Regions from separate parts of the Pantoea sp. SM3640 genome, predicted to be linked through region 2. Evidence: predicted binding sites of a transcription regulator. Region 2 holds the regulator's gene; each other region holds the start of a gene.
What was found. Region 2 encodes ArgR, which controls arginine synthesis, uptake and breakdown. Its sites were predicted from a motif close to ANTGAATAAAAATACANT; they were not measured.
Positions count from the first base shown of each region.

Region 1: the regulator ArgR is predicted to act here: its motif matches at 4,275-4,292, upstream of argC (N-acetyl-gamma-glutamyl-phosphate reductase).
Region 3: the regulator ArgR is predicted to act here: its motif matches at 2,155-2,172, upstream of argF (ornithine carbamoyltransferase).

Region 1 covers NZ_CP064872.1:4,074-9,080, reverse strand. Annotated here, with positions in the region: gene argH (argininosuccinate lyase) at 1-1,043, opposite strand, end outside; gene IV493_RS00030 (argininosuccinate synthase) at 1,134-2,351, opposite strand; gene argB (acetylglutamate kinase) at 2,376-3,152, opposite strand; gene argC (N-acetyl-gamma-glutamyl-phosphate reductase) at 3,167-4,171, opposite strand; gene argE (acetylornithine deacetylase) at 4,339-5,007, shown strand, end outside.
Region 2 covers NZ_CP064872.1:322,710-327,716, reverse strand. Annotated here, with positions in the region: gene mscM (miniconductance mechanosensitive channel MscM) at 1-1,977, shown strand, start outside; gene mdh (malate dehydrogenase) at 2,027-2,965, opposite strand; gene argR (transcriptional regulator ArgR) at 3,406-3,876, shown strand; gene yhcN (peroxide/acid stress response protein YhcN) at 4,351-4,614, shown strand; gene IV493_RS01600 (YdgH/BhsA/McbA-like domain containing protein) at 4,698-4,964, shown strand.
Region 3 covers NZ_CP064872.1:3,354,190-3,359,196, forward strand. Annotated here, with positions in the region: gene IV493_RS15605 (hypothetical protein) at 1-163, opposite strand, end outside; gene IV493_RS15610 (GNAT family N-acetyltransferase) at 260-760, shown strand; gene IV493_RS15615 (tRNA-(ms[2]io[6]A)-hydroxylase) at 796-1,557, opposite strand; gene rraB (ribonuclease E inhibitor RraB) at 1,612-2,034, opposite strand; gene argF (ornithine carbamoyltransferase) at 2,195-3,202, shown strand; gene pyrB (aspartate carbamoyltransferase) at 3,520-4,455, shown strand; gene pyrI (aspartate carbamoyltransferase regulatory subunit) at 4,468-4,932, shown strand; gene ridA (2-iminobutanoate/2-iminopropanoate deaminase) at 5,005-5,007, shown strand, end outside.

The DNA of each region.
Region 1 (5,007 bases), 320 kb from region 2:
CCATCCAGCACCAGTACGGACATATGCAGACAGTCGAGCCAGGTGTCGAGCGCGTCAAACAGCCCCTCTTTGTCTTCCTGCATATCTTTGTTGTAGGCCAGCGGCAGACCTTTCAGCGTCATCATCATGCCGGTCAGTGCGCCCTGCACCCGACCACACTTGCCGCGAATCAGCTCCAGCGCATCCGGGTTTTTCTTCTGCGGCATCAGCGAGGAGCCAGAGGTGACTTTATCTGACAGCTCAATAAAGCCCGCTTCGCCGGTATTGAAGAAGATCATATCTTCGGCAAAGCGCGACAGATGCACCATGCCAATGGCCGCATCAGAGAGCAGCTCCAGCACGTGATCGCGATCTGATACGGTATCCAGACTGTTACGTGTGGCAGAAGCAAAGCCCAGCCAGCCAGCCAGCTGCTGGCGATCGATCTCGTAAGCGGTACCAGCCAGAGCGCCACAGCCCAGCGGGCTGACATCAAGCCGCTTCAGGGTATCCTGCAGTCGGCTCTCGTCACGCGCCAGCATTTCAACGTAGGCCAGACACCAGTGCGCAAACGTCACCGGCTGCGCGCGTTGCAGGTGGGTGTAGCCCGGCATCACCGCATCCTGATTCGCTTCTGCCGTCACCACCAGCGCCTGCTGCAGTTCGCGGGTCGCACCCAGTAACGCCTCAATCTGCACCTTGCACCACAGTTTCAGATCGGTCGCGACCTGATCGTTACGGCTACGGCCGGTGTGCAGTTTTTTGCCCAGCGCACCGACTTTATCGATCAGCTTGCCTTCAACCCAGCTGTGGATATCTTCGGCGTCGCTCTGCAGGATCTGCTCAGAATTCTCACGCACGTCATCCAGTAACGCATTCAGCGCGGCTTCCAGCTGCTGCTGCTCATCCTGAGTCAGAACGTTGACCGTCACCAGCGCTTTGGACCAGGCAACAGAGCCAATAATGTCCTGCTCTGCCAGGCGGTAATCGAAGCGCAGCGAGTCATTGAACTGTTTAAAACGCTGATCCGCTGCCTGAGTAAACCGTCCACCCCAAAGTGCCATGTGAAAACTCCTCTGAATCGTTAAACAAGAGGCGGCATAAATGCCGCCTCTGAATTAAAACGGTGAGGCGAGGCGCACCCCGCCTGAAAATTACTTCTTCTGCTCGTTCAGGGCGCGAATGCGTGAAGAGAGCGAGAACAGACGGATAAAGCCGCCCGCGTGACGGTGATCGTAGACTTCATCTTCACCGAAGGTAGCGAACTCTTCTGAGTAAAGGCTGTTCGCGGAACGCTTCTGGGTGGCTGTCGCCTGACCTTTGTAAAGCTGCAGCACCACTTCACCGTTAACCTCTTCCGCCAGCGATTCGGCAGCAGCCTGAATCGACTTACGCAGCGGGGCGAACCAGCGGCCGTCATAAACCACATAAGACATCTCGTGGCCCAGCTGCTCACGCCATTTGAAGCTATCGCGATCCAGCACCAGCTGCTCAACCGCACGCAGCGCATTCACCATAATGGTGCCGCCCGGGGTTTCGTAGCAGCCACGGGATTTAATGCCCACCAGACGGTTTTCAACGATATCGATACGGCCAACGCCATGTTTTGCGCCCAGCACGTTGAGTTTTTCCAGACACTGGAACGGACTCAGTTTTTCACCGTTAACCGCCACAACCCGACCTTTCTCAACGGTCACGGTCACTTCTTCAGGCTGGTCAGGTGCTTCCAGCGGATCGACAGTCCAGACCCAGCAATCTTTGTTCGGTGCGTTGGCCGGGCTTTCCAGCACGCCGCCTTCGGTGGAGATGTGCCAGGCGTTTTCGTCGCGGCTGTAGATTTTTTCCAGCGACGCAGTGGTCGGAATGTTGCGCTCTTTCAGGTAGTCCAGCAGTGCTTCACGTGAACGCAGGTTCCATTCACGCCACGGTGCCACCACTTTCAGCTGCGGTGCCAGCGCGGTGTAGGTAGTTTCGAAACGCACCTGGTCATTCCCTTTACCGGTTGCGCCATGACACAGCGCATCCGCGCCCACTTTCAGCGCCAGCTCAACCTGCGCTTTAGCGATGATAGGACGCGCCATTGAGGTGCCCAGCAGATAGGTGCCTTCATACAGCGCACCGGTCTGCAGCACCGGATAAACGTAGTCGCTGATGAACTCTTCACGCAGGTCAACCACGTGACATTCAGATGCGCCAGACTGCAGCGCTTTCTTCTCCACACCTTCCAGATCGCCACGCTCCTGACCGATGTCTGCCACGAAAGCGACCACTTCACAGCCGCCGTAGTTCTCTTTCAGCCATGGAATGATGGCTGACGTATCAAGACCACCGGAGTAAGCCAGAACGATTTTTTTGATGTTTTGCGTTTGCATTTCGTAATCCTTGAATCAGAGTCGTTAAGCGAGAATCCGGGTGCCAATCGACACGCCGTTAAACAGGTCAGGCAGCCGCTCAGCGTGACGCCAGCTGGCAATATCTACCGGGCGGCCCAGCGTACGTGCCGCATCCAGCGCAGCGTGTACTTTCACAATCATGCCGTCGGTAATAATGCCCTGGGTAATCAGCTGCTCGGCTTTATCGGCGGTCATCTCTTCGATGCGCTGACCTTTGCCGTCGAGAATACCACTAACGTCTGACAACAGAACCAGATCAGCGCCCAGCGTCGAGGCCAGTGCGGTCGCTGCCTGATCCGCGTTGACGTTCATCAGGTCGCCGCTGTCAGTAATACCAATCGAGCTGACTACTGGCATATAACCGGCCGCCAGCAGGGTGTTCAGCAGCGCCGGATCGCCCGGCGTTGCGTGGCCAACATGGCCGAGTTCTTCATCAAACGGGGCGACATTGACGATGCCTGCATCGCCCAGGCAAAGGCCTACCGCGTTAATGCCCGATTTTTTTGCCCAGGCCAGCAGCGTTTTATTCGCGGTTCCCGCCAGCGCACCCGTGATGATGTCGATCTGATCGGCCGGGGTGACGCGCAGGCCATTTTTCTTCATCACCGGCAGCGCCAGCTTTTTCATCAGTTCATCAACCAGGCAGCCGCCGCCGTGGACGATGATCAGCGGACGCTGATGAGCGCTACGATAGTTAAGCAATGCTTCAAACAAGCGCGACAGCGCTTCTTCGCTGTCTAACAGCACACCGCCCAGCTTAATAATCAATGGATTGGTCATGGTTTAGTTATCCGTTAAATCAGTGACTGCGTTTCAGGGAAGCCGAACCGGATGTTCAGGCACTGTACTGCCTGCGATGCCGCCCCTTTCAGCAGGTTATCTTCGGCTGCTACAACAATCAGATGCTCGTCCTGCACTTCAAAACCAATATCGCAGTAAGGCAGGCCGACAACGGCTTTCAGCGCCGGTACGCCCTTATCGTAGAGGCGTACCAGCGGCTTGTCGTCATAGGCACGATGGAAGACGGCAGCGATATCTTCGCGGCTGACACCCGCTTTCAGACGGCAGGTGATGGTGGCCAGGATACCGCGCGGGAAGCTCCCCAGGTGCGGAGTGAAGATTACTGGCGTACCGAGGTGCGCGACAATTTCCGGGTGGTGACGATGATTGAACAGCCCGTAAGGCTGCAGGCTCACTTCGCATAAGCTGGTGCCGACATTGGCTTTACGTCCGGCACCGCTCACGCCGCTGGTGGCGTTGATAACCGGCCACTGCGCATCGTTTAACAGTCCTGCATCCACCAGAGGTTTCAGAGCCAGCTGAGCAGCGGTCGGGTAGCAACCGGGTACCGCCACCAGCTGCGCCTGCTGAATTTTCTCATGCTGATATTCCGCCAGGCCGTAAACGGCTTTATCGAGCCAGTCGCCATGCTGATGCGTGAAACCGTAGAAACGGGTGTAAAAATCAGCGTCGTTCACGCGGAACGCACCCGACAGGTCGAATACCACACAGCCAGCCTTGAGAAATTCCGGGGCCAGATCGTGGCTGACTTCGTGGGCCGTCGCCAGGAACACGACCTCCACTTTGTCTGCCCACTCCGCCGCGCTGCTCAGCGGCTGCAGCGGTAAATCCACCACGCCTTTCAGCTGCGGATGGAGCTCGGACAGGCGCTTGCCGGCATCAGGGCTTTGCGCCGAAACCGCCAAAGCGGTTATGTTGATATGTGGATGGCGATTCAGGAAGGTGGCAAGCTCAACACCAGCGTAACCACTGGCACCAACGATCAGCGTATTCAACATCAGGCTGTAACCCTTTTTACAGTCGCACGTTCCGGGTCGCGGCCTTGCCCCGTTACCCACCCTGTCATCTGCAGTGATTTAAGGTTCCCTTGCAGAGGACGTTAATGTATTTTTATTCACTATTACTGCATGAATATGGATACATCCTAACCCAAGGACCGCCAACAGTGAAGACAAAATTACCGCCTTTTATTGAACTGTACAGCCAGTTAATCGCCACACCGTCGATCAGTGCAACCGATGCCGCGCTGGATCAGAGTAATGAAACTTTAATCAATTTGCTGGCCGGCTGGTTCCGCGACCTTGGCTTCAGCGTTGAAGTGCAGCCGGTGCCCGGCACCCGCAATAAATTTAACATGCTGGCGCGAACCGGCAGTGGAGCGGGCGGCCTGCTGTTAGCGGGTCATACGGATACCGTTCCCTTTGACGATGGCCGCTGGACGCGCGATCCCTTTACCCTGACCGAGCACGACAACAAGCTCTATGGTCTGGGCACGGCAGACATGAAAGGCTTTTTCGCCTTTATTCTCGATACGCTGCGCGATGTGGATGTCAGTACGCTGAGTAAGCCGCTCTATATCCTCGCCACGGCCGATGAAGAAACCACCATGGCGGGTGCCAAATATTTCTCGGAATCAACGCAACTGCGTCCCGACTGCGCCATCATCGGTGAACCGACCTCGCTGAAACCGGTGCGTGCACATAAAGGCCATCTGTCGAATGTGATTCGTATTGAAGGGAAATCGGGCCATTCCAGCGATCCGGCGCGTGGCGTCAACGCCATTGAACTCATGCATGAGTCGATCACCCACCTGATGCAACTGCGCAACACGCTG
Region 2 (5,007 bases):
CTTTCCCGCCTGCTGTCGCTGGATACGCTGGGTCAGCTCGGCAAAGCGATGGCGATGATGTTTACCAGCCGCAACTCGGTGCTGCCGATTATTGGTGCGCTGCTGCTGGTCGGCTTTAGCATCAGCTCGCGCCGCCACTTCAATGCCTTTCTTGAACGTTCTGCCAGTAAAGTCGGCAAGGTCACCCAGGATCGTTTCCGTCTGACCATCCGTACCGTGTTCTGGTCGATTCTGGTGGCGCTGCCGCTGCCGGTGTTGTGGGGTGCACTGGGTTATGGCCTGCAGAACGCCTGGCCCTACCCTATCGCCGTGGCGATTGGCGATGGCATTACCGCCACGCTGCCGCTGCTGTGGGCATTTATGATCAGCGCCGCCTTTGCCCGTCCGAATGGCCTGTTCATTGTGCATTTCCGCTGGCCGCAGAACCGGGTGGCGCGCGCCATGCGCTACTACTCGCTGAGCATCGGGCTGATTGTGCCGCTGATTATGCTGCTAATCGCCTTTGGCAATCTGGAAGATCGGCAGTTCTCCTCGTCGCTGGGTCGCCTCTGTTTCATCCTGATCTGCGGAGCAATCAGCATTGTTACCGTCAGCCTGAAGCGGTCCGGTATTCCGCTCTATCTCGATAAAGAGGGAAATGGCGAGAACATAGTGAACCGGATGCTGTGGAACCTGATGATCGCCATGCCGCTGATGGCTGCCCTCGCCTCCGCTGTAGGGTATCTGGCAACCGCGCAGGCGCTGCTGGCGCGACTGGAAACCTCCGTCGCCATCTGGTTTCTGCTGCTGGTTATCTATCACATTATCCGGCGCTGGATGCTGATTCAGCGTCGCCGTCTTGGATTTGACCGCGCCCGTCAGCGCCGTGCCGATATGCTGGCTAACCGGGCGCGCAGTGAAGAAGAAAAAGAGCAAAGCGCGCTGAATACCGACGCGATTGAAATCGAAGAACCGGTGATTGATCTGGATGCGATCAGTGCGCAGTCGCTGCGGCTGGTGCGTTCTATCCTGACGCTGATTGCCCTGGTCTCGGTGATCGTGCTGTGGTCAGAAATTCACTCGGCCTTCGGCTTCCTGGAGAATATTCAGCTGTGGGATGTCAGTACATCTGTACAGGGCGTGGAGTCGATTCAGCCAATTACCCTGGGTTCGGTGCTGATTGCTATTCTGGTGTTTATCATCACCACTCAGCTGGTGCGCAATATGCCCGCGCTGCTTGAGCTGGCACTGTTGCAGCATCTTAATCTGACGCCGGGTACCGGTTACGCCATTACTACACTGACCAAATATCTGCTGCTGCTGATTGGCGGGCTGATTGGTTTCTCGATGATTGGTATTGAATGGTCGAAACTGCAGTGGCTGGTTGCTGCGCTGGGTGTGGGACTGGGGTTTGGCTTGCAGGAGATTTTTGCCAACTTTATCTCTGGCCTGATTATCCTGTTCGAAAAGCCGATTCGTATCGGCGATACCGTGACGATCCGCGACCTGACCGGCAGTATTACCCGGATCAACACGCGTGCGACCACGATCACCGACTGGGACCGCAAAGAGATCATCGTGCCAAACAAGGCCTTTATCACCGAGCAGTTTATTAACTGGTCGCTGTCCGATTCCGTAACGCGGGTGGTACTCACTATCCCTGCCCCGGCCAAAGTCAGCAGTGAGCAGGTAACCACCATTCTGGTGCAGGCGGCCGAGCGCTGCAGTTATGTGCTTGATACGCCACCGCCGGAAGCGTTCCTTGTCGATCTGCAGCAGGGGATTCAGTTGTTTGAGATCAGGGTACATGCTGCAGAGATGGGGCACCGTATGCCGCTGCGCCATGAACTGCACCAGCTGATTCTGCTCGGATTTGAGCAACACGGTATCGAGATGCCGTTCCCACCGTTCCAGATGCGCATGGAAACGCTGGGTAAGAAGCTGCCTGCCAGCAACGGTGCGCCCGCGGCCCGCGCCTACAAATCTGGCGGCCTGTAATGCAAAACGCCCGGCAAAGCCGGACGTTATTTCAGATCTGAGCCATCAGTTACTGTTTAACGAACTCTTCACCCTGAGCGATATCTTTCTTCAGCGTATTGAGCATGCCTGACAGCGCCTGCTGTTCGTAAGCGCTAAGTGTGCCAATTGGCCTGCGTTCAGCAATGCCATTTTTACCGAGCAGCAGCGGCTGAGAGAAGAAGCGGGCATATTCGCCCTCGCCTTCCACGTAAGCACACTCTACAACATTCGCTTCACCCTTCAACGCGCGTACCAGCGACAAACCAAAACGCGCGGCCGCCTGGCCCATCGACAACGTAGCCGATCCGCCACCTGCTTTAGCTTCCACGACTTCTGTGCCAGCATTCTGAATGCGTTTGGTTAAATCAGCCACTTCCTGATCGCTGAAGCTGACGCCTTTGACCTGTGACAGCAGCGGCAGAATGGTTACGCCAGAGTGGCCGCCAATCACCGGGACTTCCACCTGATCCGGCTGCTTGCCTTTCAGCGCGGCCACAAAGGTGTTAGCACGAATAATGTCCAGCGTGGTCACGCCAAACAGACGATTTTTGTCATAGACGCCGTGCTTTTTCAGCACTTCTGCCGCAATGGCAACAGTGGTATTGACCGGATTGGTAATAACGCCAATCAAGGCTTTAGGGGCCGTTGTGGCAACCTGTTCAATCAGATTACGAACAATGCCTGCGTTCACATTAAACAGGTCAGCGCGATCCATACCAGGTTTACGTGCGACGCCCGCAGAAATCAGTACCACATCGGCACCCTGTAAGGCAGGCGTGGCGTCTTCTCCACTAAAACCTTCAATAGAGACAGCAGTAGGAATATGGCTGAGATCAACGGCGACGCCAGGCGTAACCGGCGCAATGTCATACAGTGAGAGTTCTGAACCTGCGGGAAGCTGGGTTTTGAGCAGAAGTGCGAGCGCCTGGCCTATGCCGCCAGCGGCACCGAGAACGGCAACTTTCATTCTTAACTCCTTATTAAGGTGGGGCAGAGATGGGCCGAAATTCTATCTGTGTCAGACCTTAATCAACTGCTCAGGCGATGATAAATATCCGCTGTTAATTCTACGTGTTTTCACACTTGCTCGCCGGATTCAAAAGTTACTTATCATTGCGCCTGAATGACCGACAACTTTGCCGTCGTCAGACAGAGAACGGCTATGTGCGTTTTCTGTTACTACTTCTGATACTACACCACCAATAATATAACAACTTTGCAACCTTCGCCTTTCGGGGCTGTGACGGGGGTTTTGGTCTGAGCGGATTTATTTGCTATTATCGCCGCCCGCTAGCCGCCCGAACTCTGCTCATCAATCGACCGATTGCATAAAAATGCATTTAAATGCATAATCACCACTCTGCCGCGGGCGGATGCGCGGTTATTCTCTCTATTTATTGGTAACCTATGCGAAACCCATCGAAACAAGACGATCTTATCAAGGCTTTCAAAGCCTTATTAAAAGAAGAAAAATTCAGTTCCCAGGGCGAAATTGTTCAGGCGCTTCAGGATGAGGGCTTTGAAAATATCAATCAGTCCAAAGTCTCGCGGATGCTGACCAAGTTTGGCGCAGTGCGCACCCGTAATGCCAGGATGGAAATGGTCTATTGCCTGCCCGCTGAACTGGGCGTGCCGACCACCACCAGCCCGTTAAAAAACCTGGTACTGGATATCGACTACAACGATGCGCTGGTGGTGATTCATACCAGTCCGGGTGCAGCACAGCTGATTGCACGTATGCTGGATTCGCTGGGCAAAGCACATGGGATTCTTGGCACGATCGCTGGCGATGACACGATCTTTATTACCCGTGCGCGCGACTTTACGGTTAAGCAGCTGCACAGCGCGATCCTCAACCTGTTTGAACAGGAACTCTGATCGCTGACTGACGGCCTGCTATCCCGCCCCGGGTCGTCAGTTTGTTCTTTCTACCCATCGTTTTGCGGCACACTGCCCCGCTGTTTAATACTAATAAGCCAGTTTTAATACACCTGACTCCTGGTCAGATCGCTTACTCTGCTTAACCTTCTGCGCTATTTTACACTGCTTTACATCAGTGATCCGGCACCATTGCCCGGATCCAGATCAAACTCCAGTCCAATACGCCTCATAGTTTCGCACTAAACGTTAAAGTGATCTATCTCACTGTTTTTCTGATTAAAATCACCGTAAAGGCTATTTTTTATGCTGTTTTTATAACGTTAAGTTATTAAAAGTAGGCATAAGGATAAAGAATCACAAAAAAAAATTATTAGCTGGGTATTAATTTCTCTCGTTATTAGTTCTATACTTCTTTTCGTGATGCAAATCACACTAACTAGAAAGATAAAAATAGACGACGAGGAAATATCTATGAACGTAAAAACTACCATCGCTACCCTGAGCATTTTCTCTGCACTCTCATTTGGTGCAGTAGCAGCAGAATCTATCGATGCCGCACAGGCACAGGATCTGCAGGCTATTGGCACCATCAGTGTCAGCGGCGTCGCGGGTTCCCCGATGGATATCAAACAGAAGCTCAGTGACAAAGCGGATCAGCAGGGCGCAAAAGCCTATCGCGTGATCGAGGCTTACAACAACGGCAATTATCACGCTACCGCCGCGCTGTATAACTAAACCCAATAATGCCAGCGGCTCTCTGTCTGACGCGCCTTTTTGCGCTCCGGAGGACCGAAGCAAAATCTTCAGGAGAGTTGACCATGAAAATGAAATTAGCGATTGCTGCTCTTAGTCTGGCGTCCCTGTTCTCAGTGGGTGCCAGCGCCGCCAGCCTGGTATCAAATGAACAGGCGCAGGGTTTGCAGCCCATGAATCAGACCATCAGCATTGGTGGACGTAACGGCGACCAGACGCATATCCGTCAGGTGCTGTCAGAGAAAGCGGATGCACAGGGCGCAAGCCATTATCGCATCATCGAAAACAACCAGGACAACACCTGGCATGTCACCGCTGAGCTTTATAAATAATTAACCGTGATGACGCCTGAAGGCGCATAACAAATATCGACGA
Region 3 (5,007 bases), 970 kb from region 2:
ATATCAATACGGACAGACTTGCTGAAAGATTACCAATTACTAATGGAAAAAAATCCACTCGTCCAATCCACTTAAAATAAGCCCAAACGTTGATAAAACCCATGACAATAAAAATAAAAGATAAGTTCTTATAATTTTTAAATAACCAATGAAATGCTGTCATTCTTTGCCTCCTTAAAATATCAGCAATATTGCTTTTACATGACGATAATGTTACTTCTGGTAAATGTCTAACCGATTCGCATAACCCAATCCCAACATGATTTCTGACTCTCAGCACCTCCAGGTGCGGCCAATTACGGCCGCCGATAATCCGCATATTGCTCAGGTGATCCGTGATGTTTCTGCGGAGTTCGGCCTGACGGCTGACAAGGGCTACACCGTCTCCGATCCGCAGCTCGACCAGCTGTTTGAGCTCTACAGTGCAGAACAGAGTGCCTACTGGATTGTGGAGTATCAGGGCAAAGTGGTCGGCGGCGGCGGGGTTGCACCTCTGGCCTGTAGCGCGCCCGATATCTGCGAACTGCAAAAGATGTACTTTCTGCCAGAGGTGCGCGGTCAGGGTCTGGCGCGCGAACTGGCGCTGAGGGCGATAGAATATGCACGCAGCCACGGCTTCCGTCGCTGCTATCTGGAAACCACCGCCAGCCTGACGCGGGCGATTAAACTCTATGAGTCGCTGGGCTTTGAGCATATCGACAGCGCGATGGGCTGCACCGGCCATGTCGACTGCGAAGTACGGATGCTGAAACTACTGTGACAGACGGGGCTGCCCGCCCCGCCCGTGCAGCCGGATCAGAAGGCGGGAACGCCACTGTGAAAACGTAATTCGTTGTCGGGTTCGCTGATTAACCGCCCTTCTGTCACGCCAATCGCCTGAACCCGCGGCGCGATATCTTTATCGGCAATCTGTGCCGCCAGCATTAAATAGTCCTGATAATGCCGCGCTTCGGAGCGCAGCAGCGAAATATAGAACTTCGCCAGTTCATCATCAAGATACGGTGCCAGGCTGGCGAAACGCTCGCAGGATCGCGCCTCAATGTAAGCGCCACAAATCAGCTTATCCACCAGCGTTTCCGGCTCATGGGTGGTCACTTCGCGCAGCAGCGATTTGGCATAGCGGCTGGAGGTAATCTTCTGATAGACCAGCCCGCGCGACTGCATAATTTCCCACACCTGATAGAAGTGATGCAGCTCCTCTTTAATCAGCAGCACCATCTTCTCCACCAGCTCATCCGCCCACGGCAGCGCATTGCGCACAATAACGCTTTTTGTCAGGTTCTTATGGGCGTTGATAAAGTCGCTGTCGCCATCTTCGCGGAAAATAAAATCTTCATAGGGCTTCAGCCACGCCAGAATGGCGTCGCCGCTGGGTTTGTCGGCGACATATTTGCGGATCAGCCACACCGCGGTCTGGGCAGCTTTCAGCTCGCACACCAGATGGTCGGTTAACAGCAGGGTCAGGTTTTCCGGCTTGCGCGCCTCGTCAATCCAGGCCTGTGGCGTGCGGCAGTGCAGAAACTGATAGATCGGTTCAAGTAAGGGTGTGTAATTCATGATGTCAAAAGGGGTGGCAGAAGTGACAGGCGGAGAACTCTCCGCCCCGGCTACTTAGTGGCGAATACCATCATCATCTTCATCTTCGATGGCGTCGTCATCTTCGTCTTCATCTTCGGCATCAGGGTCTTCGAAATAGGTGCCCCAGCCGTCGTAGTCGACGTTGTACTTACCAATCAGGTTCACCAGTTGCTCAACCTGCACATCAATCAGTTCAGGCTTCAGCGCAGATTCGCTGATGATGTCGACGCACATCACGGTGGTGCCATCTTCCAGCTCCAGCTCTTCCGGCTCGGTCACTTCATAACCCAGCTTGAATGCGTCAACCGCGGCTTTTTCCAGTGAATCAAAATTATTGCATGAGAGATGATGCTCGATGGTATAGAGCGCATCAGGATCGCTGCCATCCTCCAGCAGCTCTTCGATAATCTGCCGTGTCTCTTCCTGCTGCTCTTCCAGTAATGCTTCATATGCCATGACAATGTCCTCTCTGAGTTCGGCAATAATCAATTATTTTCCCACACTGCCTGTCGCGCCACTACACAAAAAGAAAAGTTTATTAGCTCCAGACTTGAAAATGAATATTCATACGGTTAAATTGAATTTTAATTCATTTTAATGATTACCGGAGTGTTGTATGAGTCAACTGTATCAGCGCCATTTCCTCAGGCTTCTGGATTTTACCCCCGCCGAAATTGATCACCTGCTTTCCCTGTCCGCTGAGTTGAAACAGGCGAAAAAAAGCGCCAGCGAAGTGCAGTATCTGAAAGGCAAAAACATCGCGCTCATCTTCGAAAAAGACTCGACCCGTACCCGATGCTCTTTCGAAGTTGCCGCTTACGATCAGGGTGCAAACGTCACTTATCTCGGCCCGAGTGGCAGTCAGATCGGCCATAAAGAGTCAATGCGCGACACCGCGCGGGTGCTGGGCCGCATGTACGATGGCATTCAGTATCGCGGTTACGGTCAGGAGCTGGTGGAGACGCTGGCAGAACACGCCGGTGTGCCGGTGTGGAACGGTCTGACCACCGAGTTTCATCCAACCCAGTTGCTGGCTGACCTGCTGACCATGCAGGAGCATCTGCCGGGCAAAAAGCTCAGCGAGATGACACTGGTTTATGTGGGCGATGCACGCAACAACATGGGTAACACCATGCTGGAAGCCGCCGCTCAGGTCGGTCTGGATCTGCGTCTGGTGGCACCGAAGAGCTGCTGGCCAGAGGACGAACTGGTGGCGCAGTGCCGCGACGCTGCGCAGCAGACCGGTGGCAAAATTACCCTCACCGAAGATATTGCTGATGGCGTAAAAGGCGCTGACTTTATCTACACCGACGTCTGGGTGTCGATGGGCGAAGCCAAAGAAGTCTGGGCCGAGCGTATTGCCCTGCTGCGTGACTATCAGGTCAACCGGGCGATGCTCGATCTGACCGGTAATCCGCTGGTGAAATTCCTGCACTGCCTGCCCGCTTTCCACGATGACCAGACCACACTGGGCCAGCAGATGGCAGAGCAGTACGATCTGCCCAACGGTATGGAAGTGAGCAACGAGGTATTTGAGTCGCCGCACAGCATTGTGTTTGACCAGGCCGAGAACCGGATGCACACCATTAAAGCGGTGATGGTCGCCACGCTGGGCCAGCGCTGACCGGCGGGGTTCAGACGGGCTGAGGACGCTAAGTCACGTCCGCTGGTGAAGAGCGCGTCACCCGTCTGACGGCCCATGCGCGCTTAGCTGCTACCGAGGCGCAAACGTTTTCCTCTTGCCGCCCCACCGCGAACGGGTATAATGCGGCCCAATTTGCCGGAGGAAATATGCGACAGCACAGCGGACAATTTAACGTTCAATCACGCCTGACCGCAGGCGGCGCTGCTGTTTCTTTCGGTCATCGACCCGATCTTAAAAAAGCCCCTTAAGCAGGGGCTTTTTTTTGTCCGCAATCCGGCCGCGCAGAGGAGAGAGCTATGCCTAACCCGCTATATCGCAAGCACATTATTTCAATCAATGACCTCAGTCGTGAAGAGCTGGAACTGGCGCTGCACACCGCTGCAAAGTTGAAAGCCCATCCGCAGCCGGAACTGCTGAAGCACAAGGTGATCGCCAGTTGCTTTTTTGAGGCCTCGACCCGTACCCGCCTGTCGTTTGAAACTGCGATCCATCGCCTGGGCGCGTCAGCGGTGGGCTTTGCGGACGGCAGTAATACCTCGCTGGGCAAAAAAGGCGAAACCCTGGCCGACACCATTTCCGTCATCGGCACCTACGTTGATGCGATCGTGATGCGTCATCCGCAGGAAGGCGCGGCGCGGCTGGCGACCGAGTTCTCCGGCGGCATCCCGATTCTCAACGCTGGTGACGGCGCAAACCAGCATCCGACCCAGACGCTGCTCGATCTCTTCACCATTCAGGAGACGCAGAGCCGTCTTAATCAGCTGAATGTGGCGATGGTCGGCGACCTGAAGTATGGCCGAACCGTGCACTCCCTGACGCAGGCGCTGGCGAAATTTGATGGCAACCGTTTCTTTTTCATCGCACCCGATGCGCTGGCGATGCCGGCCTATATCACCGACATGCTGGATGAGAAGAACATCGCCTGGTCACGGCACGACAGTTTTGAAGAGGTGATGCCGCAGCTCGATATCCTCTACATGACCCGGGTGCAGAAAGAGCGGCTCGACCCGTCCGAATATGCCAACGTCAAAGCACAGTTCATTCTGCGCGCTGCCGACCTCAGCACAGCGCGCGACAACATGAAGGTGCTGCACCCGCTGCCGCGCATCGACGAGATCACCACCGATGTCGATAAAACCCCGTATGCCTGGTATTTCCAGCAGGCGGGTAACGGCATCTATGCGCGCCAGGCTCTGCTGGCACTGGTTTTAAACAGCGAACTCGCCCTGTAAGGAGAATCCCCCATGACGCAGGACAACAAATTGCAGGTCGAAGCGATCAAACGCGGCACGGTCATCGACCATATTCCGGCGCAGATCGGTTTTAAACTGCTCTCCCTGTTCCGGCTGACCGAAACCGATCAGCGCATTACCATCGGTCTGAATCTGCCGTCGGGCGAGATGGGCCGCAAAGATCTGATCAAAATTGAGAACACCTTTCTCACCGACGATCAGGTAAATCAGCTGGCGGTCTATGCGCCGCACGCCACGGTTAACCGCATCGACGACTACGAAGTGGTAGCGAAGATCGCCCCGACGCTGCCGGATCACGTTGAACGGGTGCTGACCTGCCCCAACAGCAACTGCATCAGCCGCAGCGAGCCGGTCTTCTCCAGCTTTGCCGTGAAGCAGCGTGCCGACGATGTGCATCTGAAGTGCAAATATTGCGAGAAAGAGTTCGCCCGTCATGTGGTGCTGGGTCACTGGTAATCGCCCTGCCCGACCTTATAATGGGCAACACCGGCGGCATCGCCGCCTGACGACATAATCAAAGGAGCCATGATG